Regions from separate parts of the Mesorhizobium sp. M1252 genome, predicted to be linked through region 1. Evidence: predicted binding sites of a transcription regulator. Region 1 holds the regulator's gene; each other region holds the start of a gene.

The links. The regulator LexA, encoded in region 1, represses DNA repair genes until DNA is damaged. The targets are predictions, from matches to a motif close to TGTTCNNNNTGTGTTCNG.
Region 2: a site for LexA is predicted at 2,281-2,298, ahead of NKH22_RS13880 (sel1 repeat family protein). Genes of this name have one in related genera too.
Region 3: a site for LexA is predicted at 1,758-1,775, ahead of NKH22_RS15025 (PA0069 family radical SAM protein). Genes of this name have one in related genera too.

The regions. Positions count from the first base shown of each region.
Region 1 covers NZ_JAMYLX010000015.1:15,916-20,072, reverse strand. Annotated here, with positions in the region: gene kynU (kynureninase) at 1-131, opposite strand, end outside; gene NKH22_RS25090 (GntR family transcriptional regulator) at 300-1,064, shown strand; gene lexA (transcriptional repressor LexA) at 1,270-2,052, shown strand; gene NKH22_RS25080 (ComEC/Rec2 family competence protein) at 2,046-4,157, opposite strand, start outside.
Region 2 covers NZ_JAMYLX010000006.1:54,981-59,137, reverse strand. Annotated here, with positions in the region: gene NKH22_RS13900 (AMP nucleosidase) at 1-766, opposite strand, end outside; gene NKH22_RS13895 (hypothetical protein) at 1,045-1,239, opposite strand; gene NKH22_RS13890 (hypothetical protein) at 1,279-1,431, opposite strand; gene NKH22_RS13885 (DUF2147 domain-containing protein) at 1,649-1,990, opposite strand; gene NKH22_RS13880 (sel1 repeat family protein) at 2,432-2,698, shown strand; gene NKH22_RS13875 (branched-chain amino acid ABC transporter substrate-binding protein) at 3,080-4,157, shown strand, end outside.
Region 3 covers NZ_JAMYLX010000006.1:288,682-292,838, forward strand. Annotated here, with positions in the region: gene NKH22_RS15015 (hypothetical protein) at 1-941, opposite strand, end outside; gene NKH22_RS15020 (glycosyltransferase) at 1,196-1,699, opposite strand; gene NKH22_RS15025 (PA0069 family radical SAM protein) at 1,850-3,004, shown strand; gene rnhB (ribonuclease HII) at 3,159-3,857, shown strand; gene NKH22_RS15035 (F0F1 ATP synthase subunit B) at 4,101-4,157, opposite strand, start outside.

The sequences.
Region 1 (4,157 bases):
GACGCGGCGCCCAGGGAATTGCCGTCGAGATAAATCACGCCTTGCGGCAAGACAAAGCGTTCACGCATGGAGCGCAGCGGATCGGCGGCATCCATTGCTTCGATTGTAGCGAGATCGGGTGTCGTGCTCATGATCCGGCGCCCCTCCATGGACAAACGCGCGCGGCGGAGCCTGCCGCCCAAACATGCCGGCGATCTTGAGTGGTCGCCCTTGAACTGTCAAACATTATATATAATTCACCCATTGAAAGGCTTTGATATATAATGATCCGCCCGAGCGTTTATGTCTGATGGATCACGATGCTGGATGACGAGCAGACCTCGAAGACGGAAGTGGCCTATCGCCTGCTCAGGCGCGATATTCTTGCGACCCGGCTGGCGCCTGCCGCGCCGTTGAAGCTGAGCACGCTGCGCAACACCTACGGCATCGGCTGGACGCCGTTGCGCGAGGCGCTGTCGCGGCTGGAGGCGGAACGGCTTGTGACCGCCATCAGCAACCGCGGGTTTGCGGTCGCTCCCGTCTCTCGGGCGGAGCTCGAGGATTTGGCACGTGCGCGGCTGGTGGTCGAACTGCCCCTGCTGGTGGAATCGATCGAGAAGGGCGACCGTGAGTGGGAAGACGCGGTCGTTGCCGCCCACTATCGTCTCTCACGGTGCGGGTCTGTTCTCGACGATCCATCGGATGATGCGGTCGACGCGTGGTACGAAAAACACGATGCCTTCCATGCGGCGCTGCTCAGTGCCGCGACATCCAGCTGGCTGCTGCGCTTCAATGCAACGATTTCCGACCAATTGCATCGCCATCACCGCTTTCTGGGTCTGGCCCCGACGCTGCGCGCCGCCGCCGGCCGCACGGACGGACACCGGAAGGCCGTGGCGGCCCTGCGCGACGCCGTGGCGATCGAACACCATACCGCCCTGATGGAAGCGGCCCTCGATCGCGACGTCGAACGTGCGAAAACTCTGATGACCGCTCACATCGGCTACACGCTGCGGGTCTATGCCCAGAGAGAACCCCGCGCGGATGCTGCGCAGCCCCGTCCGAAAAGGAAGCGGCGATCGTAGCCGACGACGCAGGGCACTTTGTCTTCGTTTCACCCCGTTGCTGGCAACTGGGCGCAGGCGGCGCTCGCAGCGCCGAACGTTACGCTGAACAAAACGTCAACACATTCATTAAACTTTAAAAGGTTGCGGAACACAACTGGAACAGATAGTGTTTGTTCTGGGTTTGTTTTTTCTGATTCTGGTTTCAGAACCCTTGGGGGCCGCGATGCTGACGCGCAAACAACATGAGCTTCTGATGTTCATCCATGAACGCCTGAAGGAGAGCGGAATCCCGCCGTCCTTCGACGAGATGAAGGAAGCGCTCGACCTCGCCTCCAAGTCCGGCATCCACCGCCTGATCACGGCGCTTGAGGAGCGCGGTTTCATTCGCCGGCTGCCGAACCGGGCGCGCGCGCTGGAAGTGCTGCGGCTGCCCGACTCGATCGCACCAGGCCTCAATGCGGCGAGGAAGTTTTCGCCGAGCGTCATTCAGGGCAGTCTTGGTCAAACCGGCCAAGGGCAAGGCGGCCAAGGACAAGGCGCGTTGGGCCAAGGCGGTCTCGGCCGCCAGATCAAGCCGGGCTCGCCGTCGCGTTCGATGTCGGCCGGCAATGACGATGCCGTTTCCGCGATTTCAATCCCGGTTATGGGACGCATCGCCGCCGGCGTGCCGATCGACGCCATCCAGCATCAGACCCATTCGATCTCGGTGCCGCCCGATATGATCATGGGCGGCGAACACTACGCGCTCGAGGTCAAGGGCGATTCGATGATCGAGGCCGGCATTTTCGATGGCGACACGGTCATCATCCGCAATGCCGACACAGCCAGCCCCGGCGAGATCGTGGTGGCGTTGGTCGACGATGAGGAAGCGACCCTGAAACGCTTCCGCCGCAAGGGCGCCTCGATCGCCCTGGAAGCCGCCAACCCGGCCTACGAGACCCGCATTTTTGGACCGGACAGGGTGAAGGTGCAGGGCAAGCTTGTCGGATTGATCCGGCGCTACTGAGCCGGCTTGGGTTTGTACTTTTCACGCTGGTTGTAAGGCGGCAGGCCGCGCGCTTCGCGGGAGAAGCGGCGTTGCTCGTGCCAGGGGCGATACGGCTTGTCGACGGCGAAGCGGATGGTTGGCGCTGCAGCTGCCGATTGCGGATCGAAGAAGACGGCGGCGCTGCCGTCGCGGGCCAGCTGTTTCTTCGTCACGACCAGCACCAGCGGGTCGCGGCACGGATTGTAGGCGGTGGCGTCATCGATGACGATCAGGCTCGCGAAGGCACAGGCCGGCCGCGCCGTCTTGCGGTCTTTCGCAAGCGCTACAATGGCTCCGGAAGGGTGCCGGGCGATACAGAGATCGCCGGTGCAATAGAAGGGCGAGCCGGGCGGCAGATCGAGCGGATCGAGATCGAACCGCGTATCTGTTGACTCGAAAATCTCAGGTGGGATAATGGTTTCGGCCCGCAGCGCCCGTTTCCAATTGTCCGTGGTGAATTCGTTGGAGCGTTCGCGGTTGAGGGCGAGTTCGCCGCCACCGATCGGCATGGCCACCAGATGCGCATCCTCGGATATGAGCACGTCGGGCGTAAGCACCTGCGGCACCGTCAACAGGCCGGCCAGCGCGAAAGGCACGGCCGCCAGCCTGAGCCAGGTGGTGGCCATGGTGGCGATGACGAGGGCGACCGTCACCAGCAGCACCGAGCGGATGGAAATCAACCCGACGGCATCGACCGGCGAGCGCTCGGAAATCCAGGCCGATATGGCGATCATCGCCGTCAGGCCTTTGCCCATCACATAGAGGAACGGTCCGTCGGCGCCGAACGGCATCGCCAGCGCGCTGAGCACGGCAAACGGCATGACGATCAACGATACAATCGGCATCACGGCCAGATTGGCGATCAGGCTGAGCGGCGACACACGCTGAAAATGCCAGATGGCGAACAGCAAGGTTGCACTGCCGGCGATGATCGAGGTCATGGCGAGGCCGCCCATGGCCAGCGCGAATTTTCGCGACAGGAAGCCGACGAAGGAGCGCTTTGCCGGTGGCGTTCTCACCTTGTCGGCGCGGTAATCGGCCCAGCCGGCATAGGCGCCGACAAGGGCGGCAGTGGCGGCAAACGACATCTGGAAGCTGGGACCGACCACCTCGTGCGGCGACACCAGGATGACGGCAATGGCGGAGATCGCCAGATTGCGCATGGTGAGTGCGGCGCGATCAAACAGCACGGCGACAAGCATGACCGCTAGCATGATGAAACTGCGCTCGGCAGCCACCACGATGCCTGAAATGACGAGATAGGCGGCGATGGAGACGAGTGCTGCCACTGCTGCATATTTCTTCACCGGCCGGCGCGAGGAGAAATCCGGAAACAGCGCAAAGGCGCCGCGCAGCAACGCCATGATGGTGCAGGCAACCAGCGCCATATGCAGGCCGGAGATGGAGATGATGTGATAGATGCCGGTGCGCCGCATCGCTTCGTTGACCTCGTCCGGGATGCCGGCGCGCACGCCGACAATCAGCGCCGCGGCAATCTCGCCTTCGGCGCCGCCGATCTTGCCCCTGATATGGTCGGCAATGTTTTCGCGCGCGCTCTCGATTGCCGAGGAGAGCCGCGCGGTCAGCGGCGGCGGTCCCTGCGTAGCAATGGTTTTCGGATTGCCGAGAAAGAAGCCGCTGCCGCCGATACCGGTGAAATAGCTGTCGAAGGAGAAATCGTAGCTCTCCGGCCGCACCGGACCGGTCGGCGGCAACAGCCTGGCATAGCCGGTGATCAGGGAGCCGGCGGTCATATCGGCGGGAACGGTCCGCGCCGAGAGCCTGACCCGCTCCGGGGCGTAGCGCAGCTTGGGGTAAGCGGTCGAAACCACGTCGAGCGTCAGCCTGATGCGCCCGCTCTCCATCTGTTCGAGACTGACGACGCGGCCGGTCAGCCGTGTCTGGATCTCGGAGCCGAGCATCTGCGTTCCGGCGCGCCAGGTCTCGACTTTGGCGGCGACGACGCCGAGCGCGCACAGCATCGCGGCCATGCAGAACAGATGCGTCCTCGGCCGCGATCGCGTGGCGACAGCGCAACATGTCGCCAGCACCACAATGGCGATTGGCTGCGCAAAGCCCGGCTC
Region 2 (4,157 bases), on a different contig from region 1:
GCGGCGCCGCCACGCCTTCGCTGGGTGCGTTTTGCCCTGCCTTGGTGATGACATTGCCCGGTTCGACGAATTCGGTATAGCCGTGGCCGCCTTCAGCCATCTGGGCCCGCGCGCGGGCGACGAACTCGTCGATGTAGAACTGGTAGTTGGTGAACAGCACGAAGTTCTGGAAATGCTGCGGGCTGGTCGCCGTGTAGTGCGTCATGCGGTGCAGCGAATAGTCGATGCGCTGCGCCGTGAACGGCGCCAGCGGCCTTGGTTCGCCGAACGCGACCTCGAAGGTGCCGTTGGCGATCTGGTCGTCGGTGCCGTCAAGATCCGGCACGTCGAACAGGTCGCGGATCGGCCGTTTGATGCGGTCGGCGGCGGCGCCATCGACATGGGTTCCTTCAAGGAACGCGAAATGCAGCGGGATCGGCGTGGTCGATTCCGAAACCGTTACCGGCACGCCGTGATTGCGCATGATCAGGCGAAGCTGCTCTACGAGATAGCGTTCGAACAGCACCGGCTGGGTGATGGTGGTCGAGAAATGCCCGGGGGTCGGCATGTGGCCGTAAGCCTGGCGCGAGTCGATCTGGGTGAACGAATTGGTGGTGACGCCGATCTCCGGGTAGAAGGCGCGGTAGCGCTTGCTTTCGTCGCCGCCGGCGGCAAGCGTGGCAAAGGAGTCGCGCAGAAACTTGGTGTTGCGGTCGTAGAGCACCTGCAAGGCGGCCACGGCCTTTTTGGCGTCGTCGAAGCTCTGCTTGCCGAAAGGCTCCGGCATGACGACCGATTCGATAGCTTGTGGGTAGATTCGCTTTTCCATGGCTCAATATAGAGACTTGAGGCCGCACTTGGGAGGGGAGGATGGCCGCCAAGTGGTCGATTTATTCGTCCACGCCCAAGGTGTGCTGAGATTCAGGTAAGGCTGAGCCGGAGTCGAGGACGGGCGCGAAGCGACCAAACTGGTTGGCTTCGAGAACCGGAGCGGAGCGTACTCGAAGTATGTGAGCACCAAAGGCCGCCACTTGCAGGCCGGCATCACCTTAATACCGGCACACCTTACCCGCGCTGCAGACTGACCAGCAAGACAAAGCCGACGCCATGCTTCTTCGTCGCCGGCGCGTCGATCGTCGCGTCGGCATTGGCCCGCATCATCGGCATGGCCAGGACCGGCGCCGACAGCACGACCAGAACGAGCGCCGCCCGCGGCAGGAGCCGAAGGGTCTGGAGGGCGTTGATGGCGATGCGGTTCATGGCTTTTGCTTTTCTGTTTGGATCTATGTCTTTGTCGTCTCAGGGGCGAAAATGGTTCATGCAATCGAATTGGCAGGAACTGGCTGCATCCCAGGAACGGGCCGGGCGGCCGGCTTCGGCCACGAGGATGGCGAAGAGCATCCCGAACAGGCTCATCAACAGGCAGACGATGGTGAAGCGGCGAGCGAGCATTTGCGTAGTGTCTCCTTGAACACGCCATCAAAATGCCCTGATGCGACTGAACCGGCTCTGATGCCGGCGTTCATCTGCGGTTCAAAGTGATTGACGATGTTTTAGGGAGAGCATCGGCTCGATTGCGAGGCCGCGAGGTGTCGCGGGTTTGCCGTGGGCGCCTGGAAAAGAAAACGGGGCCTGCAGGCCCCGTTATCGTCGTGTCAAAACAGCAAGCTCAGAGCTTGTGCCAGGTCTGGCTCTTGCAGATCAGCCCGCCGAGCACGCAGCCGCTCATCTTGAGCGAGGTGCCCGACAGTGTGGCCTTGCCGGAATAGGTCTTGTCGTTTGCCGGATCTGTGATGTTGCCGGCATATTTGTTGTTCCCGGCCACCTTGAGCGAGCCGATGGTCTTGCCGGCATATTTGCCGGTCTTCAATGTGATGGAGAATGAGCCGCTGCCGCCAATGAGTGCGGTGTCGCCGGCCTGCGTCTTCCAATTGCCTTCGATCGGGTCGGCCCATGCAGCGCCCGCCATCATCACCGTGGCCGCCAGGGCCAAGCTTACTTTGCGAAACATATCTGTCCTCCCTGTGGTTTCATCTGGGGCTCCCGCCTCTCTGCCCCTTACGCAAACGTAAGCTAATCCAGCTCCCGGCAAAACAAAAGCGGGTGCCGCCACGGAAGGGTTTGCAATTTTCATGGGAGCGGGAGAGCTGTGCACGCGAGAAATGAAACGATCGGCGCGTTGGCTTTGGTTTCTGTGGTTAGCAGAGTGTTGATTGGTGCCCCATAAATTTTCGTCAAATCCGGCGCGAAACGGCGCGATTGCTGATTTTGTATCCTTAACGAATTTCCGCGTTTACCTCTTGTTTTAGCTTTGTTTTCTCCAAATTAAGCACGCCGTTTAACGACGGATTCAAGGCTCGGCTTCATTCTCGAAAGCATCGAAAGAGCGGCTCCCCAGGGGACACCGGGGGACAGAAAAGGCCCGCTCTCGGGAGCCAGACAGGGGACTAAAATGGCACGTTTTGAAATGCTTGAAGCCGGCTTCGGCGCCATGGGGGCAACTGCCCAGGCCGACATTCTTTTCGAACTGGGCATGATGTATGCGACCGGCCGCGATTGCGAGACCGATGTCGTTGCCGCCCACAAATGGTTCAACATCGCCGCCATCAAGGGCTCGGTCCGCGCCGCCGAACTGCGCTCGGAACTGTCGGCCGCGATGTCCAAGGCCGAGATCGCCAAGGCGCTGCGCGAAGCCCGCGAATGGATGACCATGCACTGAGATCGGCGATCTCGAGCAGATATACGAAAGACAGGGAAGCTCCGGGATCAAGACCGCATAGACGGCCGGAACCGGTAGACAACAAGACCGCGACAAGACGGTCGACAATGAAAAACAAGAACGCGGCAGGCCAACACGGTCCAGCCGTGCACAATGGGGACGGCGAGCAGGTTTTCGTGGCGCGGGGGCGCATGGGGACTGCTCCACGAGCAAAAAGCCACGACCGGCCGGGAACAGGCTGGCGTGGCTTTTTGCGTTGATGAGGCCCAATCGAGTGGCGCCGATGCGCCTAGACAGGCCCAATGAAGGATGAAATTGTCCCGCCTTCTGAAAGAAGCGCGGCCAGAGCGGCTGCGCGAGTGTGGGAGGAGTTCTATCGCCATGAAAAAAATGGGTATTTTGAGCGCGGCCGTATTTGGCCTGATGATGAGCGCGCCGGTTGCCTTTGCCGATGACATCACCATTTCGGTGGTCGGCCCGATGACCGGACAGCTCGCCACGATCGGCGATCAGTTCAAACAGGGCGCAACGGCAGCCGCCGACGCGATCAACGCCGCCGGCGGCGTCAACGGCTCGATGATCAAGCTCGACATCGAGGACGACCAGTGCGATCCCAAGCAGGCGGTTTCGGTGGCCAACCGGATCGTTGCCAACAGCGTCAAGTTTATTGACGGCCATGCCTGTTCGGGTTCGAGCATCCCGGCGTCCGCCGTCTACGCCGAGGCCGGCGCGCTGATGATGAGCCCAGCCTCTTCAAATCCCGAGCTGACTGACGCCGCCGCCAAGGCCGGCTGGCCGACGATCATGCGTCTCTACACGCGTGACGACGCGCAAGGCGCCTTCATCGGCCCGTGGATCGCCAAGAAATATGCCGGCAAAAATGTTGTTATCCTGCATGACAAGAGCGCCTACGGTCAGGGCGTTGCCGATGCCGTGAAGGCGACGATGAATGCCGGTGGCCTCAAGGAAATCGACTATGAAGGCATCAATGCCGGCGAGAAGGACTATTCGGCTCTTGTCACCAAGCTGAAGGACCTCAAGGCCGATGTCGTCTATTTCGGCGGCTATCACCCGGAAGCCGGGCTGATCCTGCGTCAGTCGGCTGAGCAGAGCGTCAAGTTCCAGCTGATCATGCCGGACTCGATCGCCTCGCCGGAATTCTGGCAGGTCGCCGGCCCGGCCGGCGAAGGCACCATGTTCGTCTTCCCGTCCGACCCGCAGGCCAAGCCGGAAGCCAAGGAAGCCATCGCCAAGATCAAGGCGGGCGGCTTCGTGCCGGAAGGCTTCACGCTGTTCTCCTATGCCGTCGTTCAGGCCTTTGCAGAAGGCGTCAAGCGCGCCGGAACCGACGATCCGGTCAAGGTCGCCGAAGCGCTGAAGAACGGCACGCCGTTCAGCACCGTGGTCGGCGAGGTCACCTTCGACGAGAAGGGCGATCTGAAGAACGCCAGCTACGACA
Region 3 (4,157 bases), on a different contig from region 1:
CGCGAGGGCGGCGAGACGCCGAAGCCGACCTCCATCATCAGCCGTGGCGTGGTGGACGGCACGGTGCCCATGTGGAAGCCGAACGGGTCCTCGACGAAGCCGAGGCCGGCCTCGCCGGTCAGCGTGACCGGGCTGTCGTCGCCATAGACCTTGAGCACGTCTTGCGCCGGATGGCCGACCAGCAGCGTCAACTGGTGCTTGAGGCTGCGCCTGTTGTGGCTGCCTTTGACATAGACATGCGGGCCGGTGCCGGCATCGCAGGGCTTGAGATAGAAGAAGAATTTCAGCATCCGCCAGTCGTCGAGATCGAAATGATATTTGCCGAGCGAGGCAAGGTTCTTGTCGGCGTCGGAAGCCTCGCCGGTCGGAAAGCTCCACCAGACACGCGTGGTGATCAGCTTTGCCTGCCCGCCCAGATAGTGCTGGGCGATGTCGAGCAGCAGCGGGTCGTTCTGGATGGCGAGTGCCGCCTTGCAGCCGAGGATGCGCTCGAAATAGTGTCCGCTGAGCAAAGAGCGGCCGAACCGCTTCTCGGCTTCTGCGTGTTCTCCGGGCATGAATTCGAGCCGGCGGTCGAAATTGCCGAAGCACGGCGTGCTCTGAGCAAAGCTGGCGATCTCTTCGTGGATTGCCTGCGGAAGGACCAGTCCGGAGAACAGGCCATCGGTGCGCAGCGCCGCGACGATCGACTTGAGGTCGACGCCCCTGAACATCGTCGCTCCGGCACTCTGCGCGGGGCGCGCGGCTTTGGCGCCAAGCCAGTGCAGCTTGCGCGCCGGCATGGTGCGGGCAAGCACGAACATCGGCAGCCATGCGGGATTTTCGCGCAGGTCGGACAGATAGGTCGGGATACGCACCGCAATGCGGCGGAGCAGGCTGCCGTTGCGGGCAACGGCTTCCAGACTGGGGGCGCCGGATTTGTCAGGGGTCGAAAGGTTCATCGGGGTCCTCAGATATGAACGGCAGCAACGACGACGCGGCGCTTGCTTACCGCTCCGGCACTACCCAAACCCCGATATCCCGCATCAACGGAATGCTAATCCCGCGTCAGCTTTTGTGCAATGCACAATAGGTTTTTGCGGCGAAAAAGCCGGACGGCGCAGCGGACAGTGTCAATTCCGGGGGGACGCCGACGCTGCCCCTCATCCGCCCTTCGGGCACCCTTCTCCCTGGGAACGGGGAGAAGGGAGAAACATCACTTCTTCGGCGCCAGCCAGATTTCGGCGTCGAGCCGCCTGGTGGCGAGACCGCGCGCAAGGGCTTCGGCGCTGTGCGCGTTCTTCGACAGGGCAGCGGCCTGGCGCTTGCTGATGACCAGCCCTTCGGCCAGCGCCCGGTTGCCCGAAAACACCCGTGACAGGAACGGCGTGCGGCTGCCGCGCGCACGGGAAAAGCGCGCCGGCATGGTTTGCCGCGCCGTGTGAGCGACAACGTCGTCGATCCAGCCCTCCGCCAGCCTTGCGCCGGGTTCCAGAAACAGCAGCCAGTCACCCTTCGCCTGCCTGATTCCCGCGGCAATGCCGCCGGCCACGAAGTGGCAGCCGGCATGATCGGCAACCCGATGCGTCTGGTCGGTCGAGCCGGTGTCGCAGACGATGACATCGCGCACCACGCCCTCGACCGCGCCGCCGATCAACGAGGCGAGCGTGCGGGCAAGGCCTTCTTCGTCATCCCGGGTTTCGATGAGAACGCTGAGCATTTTTAGCCGAATAGCGGAAAGCCCGGCGCAGCGCCAGTTGTGCATGGCCCAACGAAAAAGTTCTTGCTTTGTTCTCATCAGCGAAATAGGATTATTTTCATGAACAGAGCGATTCGACAGCCAGCCGACAGTCCTTGGGAAAGGGCCAAAATGGAACATATCGTGCGTGCGGACATTGCTGCTTTCGGAGCAGGGCGAGCCGAGATGGCCAATGCGATGATCGAACAGAGCGGCATGCGCGTCCGTCCGGATCGCAACCGCGGCCGTTCCGCCGGCATCAACCCATCCGGCCGGTTCGAGCCGGTCAGCCGGCATGTGTTCGACGACGGCTGGAATTCGCTGGAGGAATTGCCGCCGTTCAAGACCGAAGTGCAGGTCGAGAAGCCGCGCACCATCATCACCCGCAACGAATCGCCCGACATTTCCTTCGACCGCTCGATCAACCCCTATCGCGGCTGCGAGCATGGCTGTGTCTATTGTTTCGCCCGGCCGACGCATTCCTTCATGGGCCTGTCGCCGGGGCTGGATTTCGAAGCGAAGCTGTTTGCCAAGCCGGATGCGGCGCGGCTGCTCGACAAGGAACTGTCGAAAGATGGCTATCAGCCGCGCACCATCGCGATCGGCACCAACACCGATCCCTACCAGCCGATCGAGAAACAATACCGGATTATGCGCGAGATCCTCGAAGTGCTGGAGGCGCGCGGCCATCCGGTCGGCATCGTCACCAAATCCCATCTGGTGACGCGCGACATCGACATCTTGTCGCGCATGGCCGAACGGGGCTTGGCCAAGGTGGCGCTGTCGGTGACGACGATGGACCGCATGCTGGCGCGCACCATGGAGCCACGCGCGTCGACGGCGACCAAGCGGCTTGAGGCAATCCGGCAGCTTTCCGATGCCGGCATCCCGGCCTCTGTCATGGTGGCGCCGATCATTCCCGGCCTGACCGACCAGGAGATGGAGCGCATCCTCGATTCGGCACGCGCCGCAGGCGCCCGCGAGGCCGGCTATGTCATCCTGCGCCTGCCGCTCGAGGTGGCGCCGATCTTCAAGGACTGGCTGCTGCGCCATTATCCCGACCGCTACCGGCACGTGATGTCGCTGATCCGTTCGATGCGCGACGGCAAGGACTATGATTCGGAATGGGGCAAGCGGATGAAAGGCGCCGGCCCCTATGCCTGGCAGATCGGCCGGCGCTTCGAGATCACGGCCAAGCGGCTCGGCCTCAACGCCGAGCGGCGCACGCTCCGAACCGACCAGTTTGTCGCCGCCGCCAAGGCGACCGAGCAGCTGATGCTGCTCTGAGAGTAGCGCCTGCCCTGCCCTCGTGGTTGGCAGGCGACCCACGAATCCCGTCCGGCCTGTCCCCCGGCCTGCAGACGGTGCCCTCCCGGTCTTGCCCCACTCGACCCTGGAGGGACTTGCGGAGAATCGGAGCCGATGCGAACCTCGCCGCAACATGGCTCGCGCGCGTTCCGATTCTCCGCTTCTTTTCGAAATCGTCGAAAAGCCCGACTTCTCCTTCGAGACGAAGGCGATGGCTGAAGGCCTGTGGCCGGTGGCAGGCATGGACGAGGCCGGCCGCGGTCCGCTGGCCGGGCCGGTGGTGGCGGCGGCGGTGATCCTCGATCCCGCCAACATTCCCGACGGGCTAGACGATTCCAAACGGCTCAACCATTTGCAGCGCGAGGCGCTGTTCCTGAAAATCCTGGGGTCAGCGCTCGGCGTGTCGATGGCCTCGGTCAGCGCCGAAGGCATTGACGGCAGCAACATCCTCAAGGCCAGCCTGGAAGCCATGCGCCGCGCCCTTGCCGGCCTGCCGATCCAGGCGAAGCTGGCGCTGGCCGATGGCCGCGATGTGCCGCCGGGCCTCCTCTGCGAAGGCCGCGCGCTGATCAAGGGCGACCAGCGCTCGCAATCGATCGCCGCCGCCTCGATCGTCGCCAAGGTGATGCGCGACCGCATGATGTGCGGCTGCGGCAGCCATCACGAGCGCTACGGGTTCGAGGTCCATATGGGCTACGCCACCGTGCGGCACCGCACCGCGATCGAAGCGCATGGGCCGGTGGCAAGGCTGCACCGGGCATCATTCGCGCCGTTCAGGCTGGGTGGGGTTGAGGTGGTGGAAGAAGAAGGGTTTGTCGGGTTGGACAGCTAATCTCCCCCCTTGAGGGGGAGATGGCCGGCAGGCCAGAGGGGGTCACCGCGCGTGAAGCGCCAGCCCTTCTTCGCAGCAGAATGCGTCGCGCCCGGTCGAACGGACCCCCTCTGTCGCCTTTGGCGACATCTCCCCCTCGAGGGGGGAGATCAGGCGCACACCGCCTTCGCCAATCTCCGTCGCCGCTCAACAAAAAAGCCGGCAGGTTGCCCGGGCGGCTTGATGTCAGCGAGTTAACCCCGCTCAGTTCAGCCTGGCCTTCACGTCCTGCAGCGCGGACTTGAAAAGATCCGCGCCGGC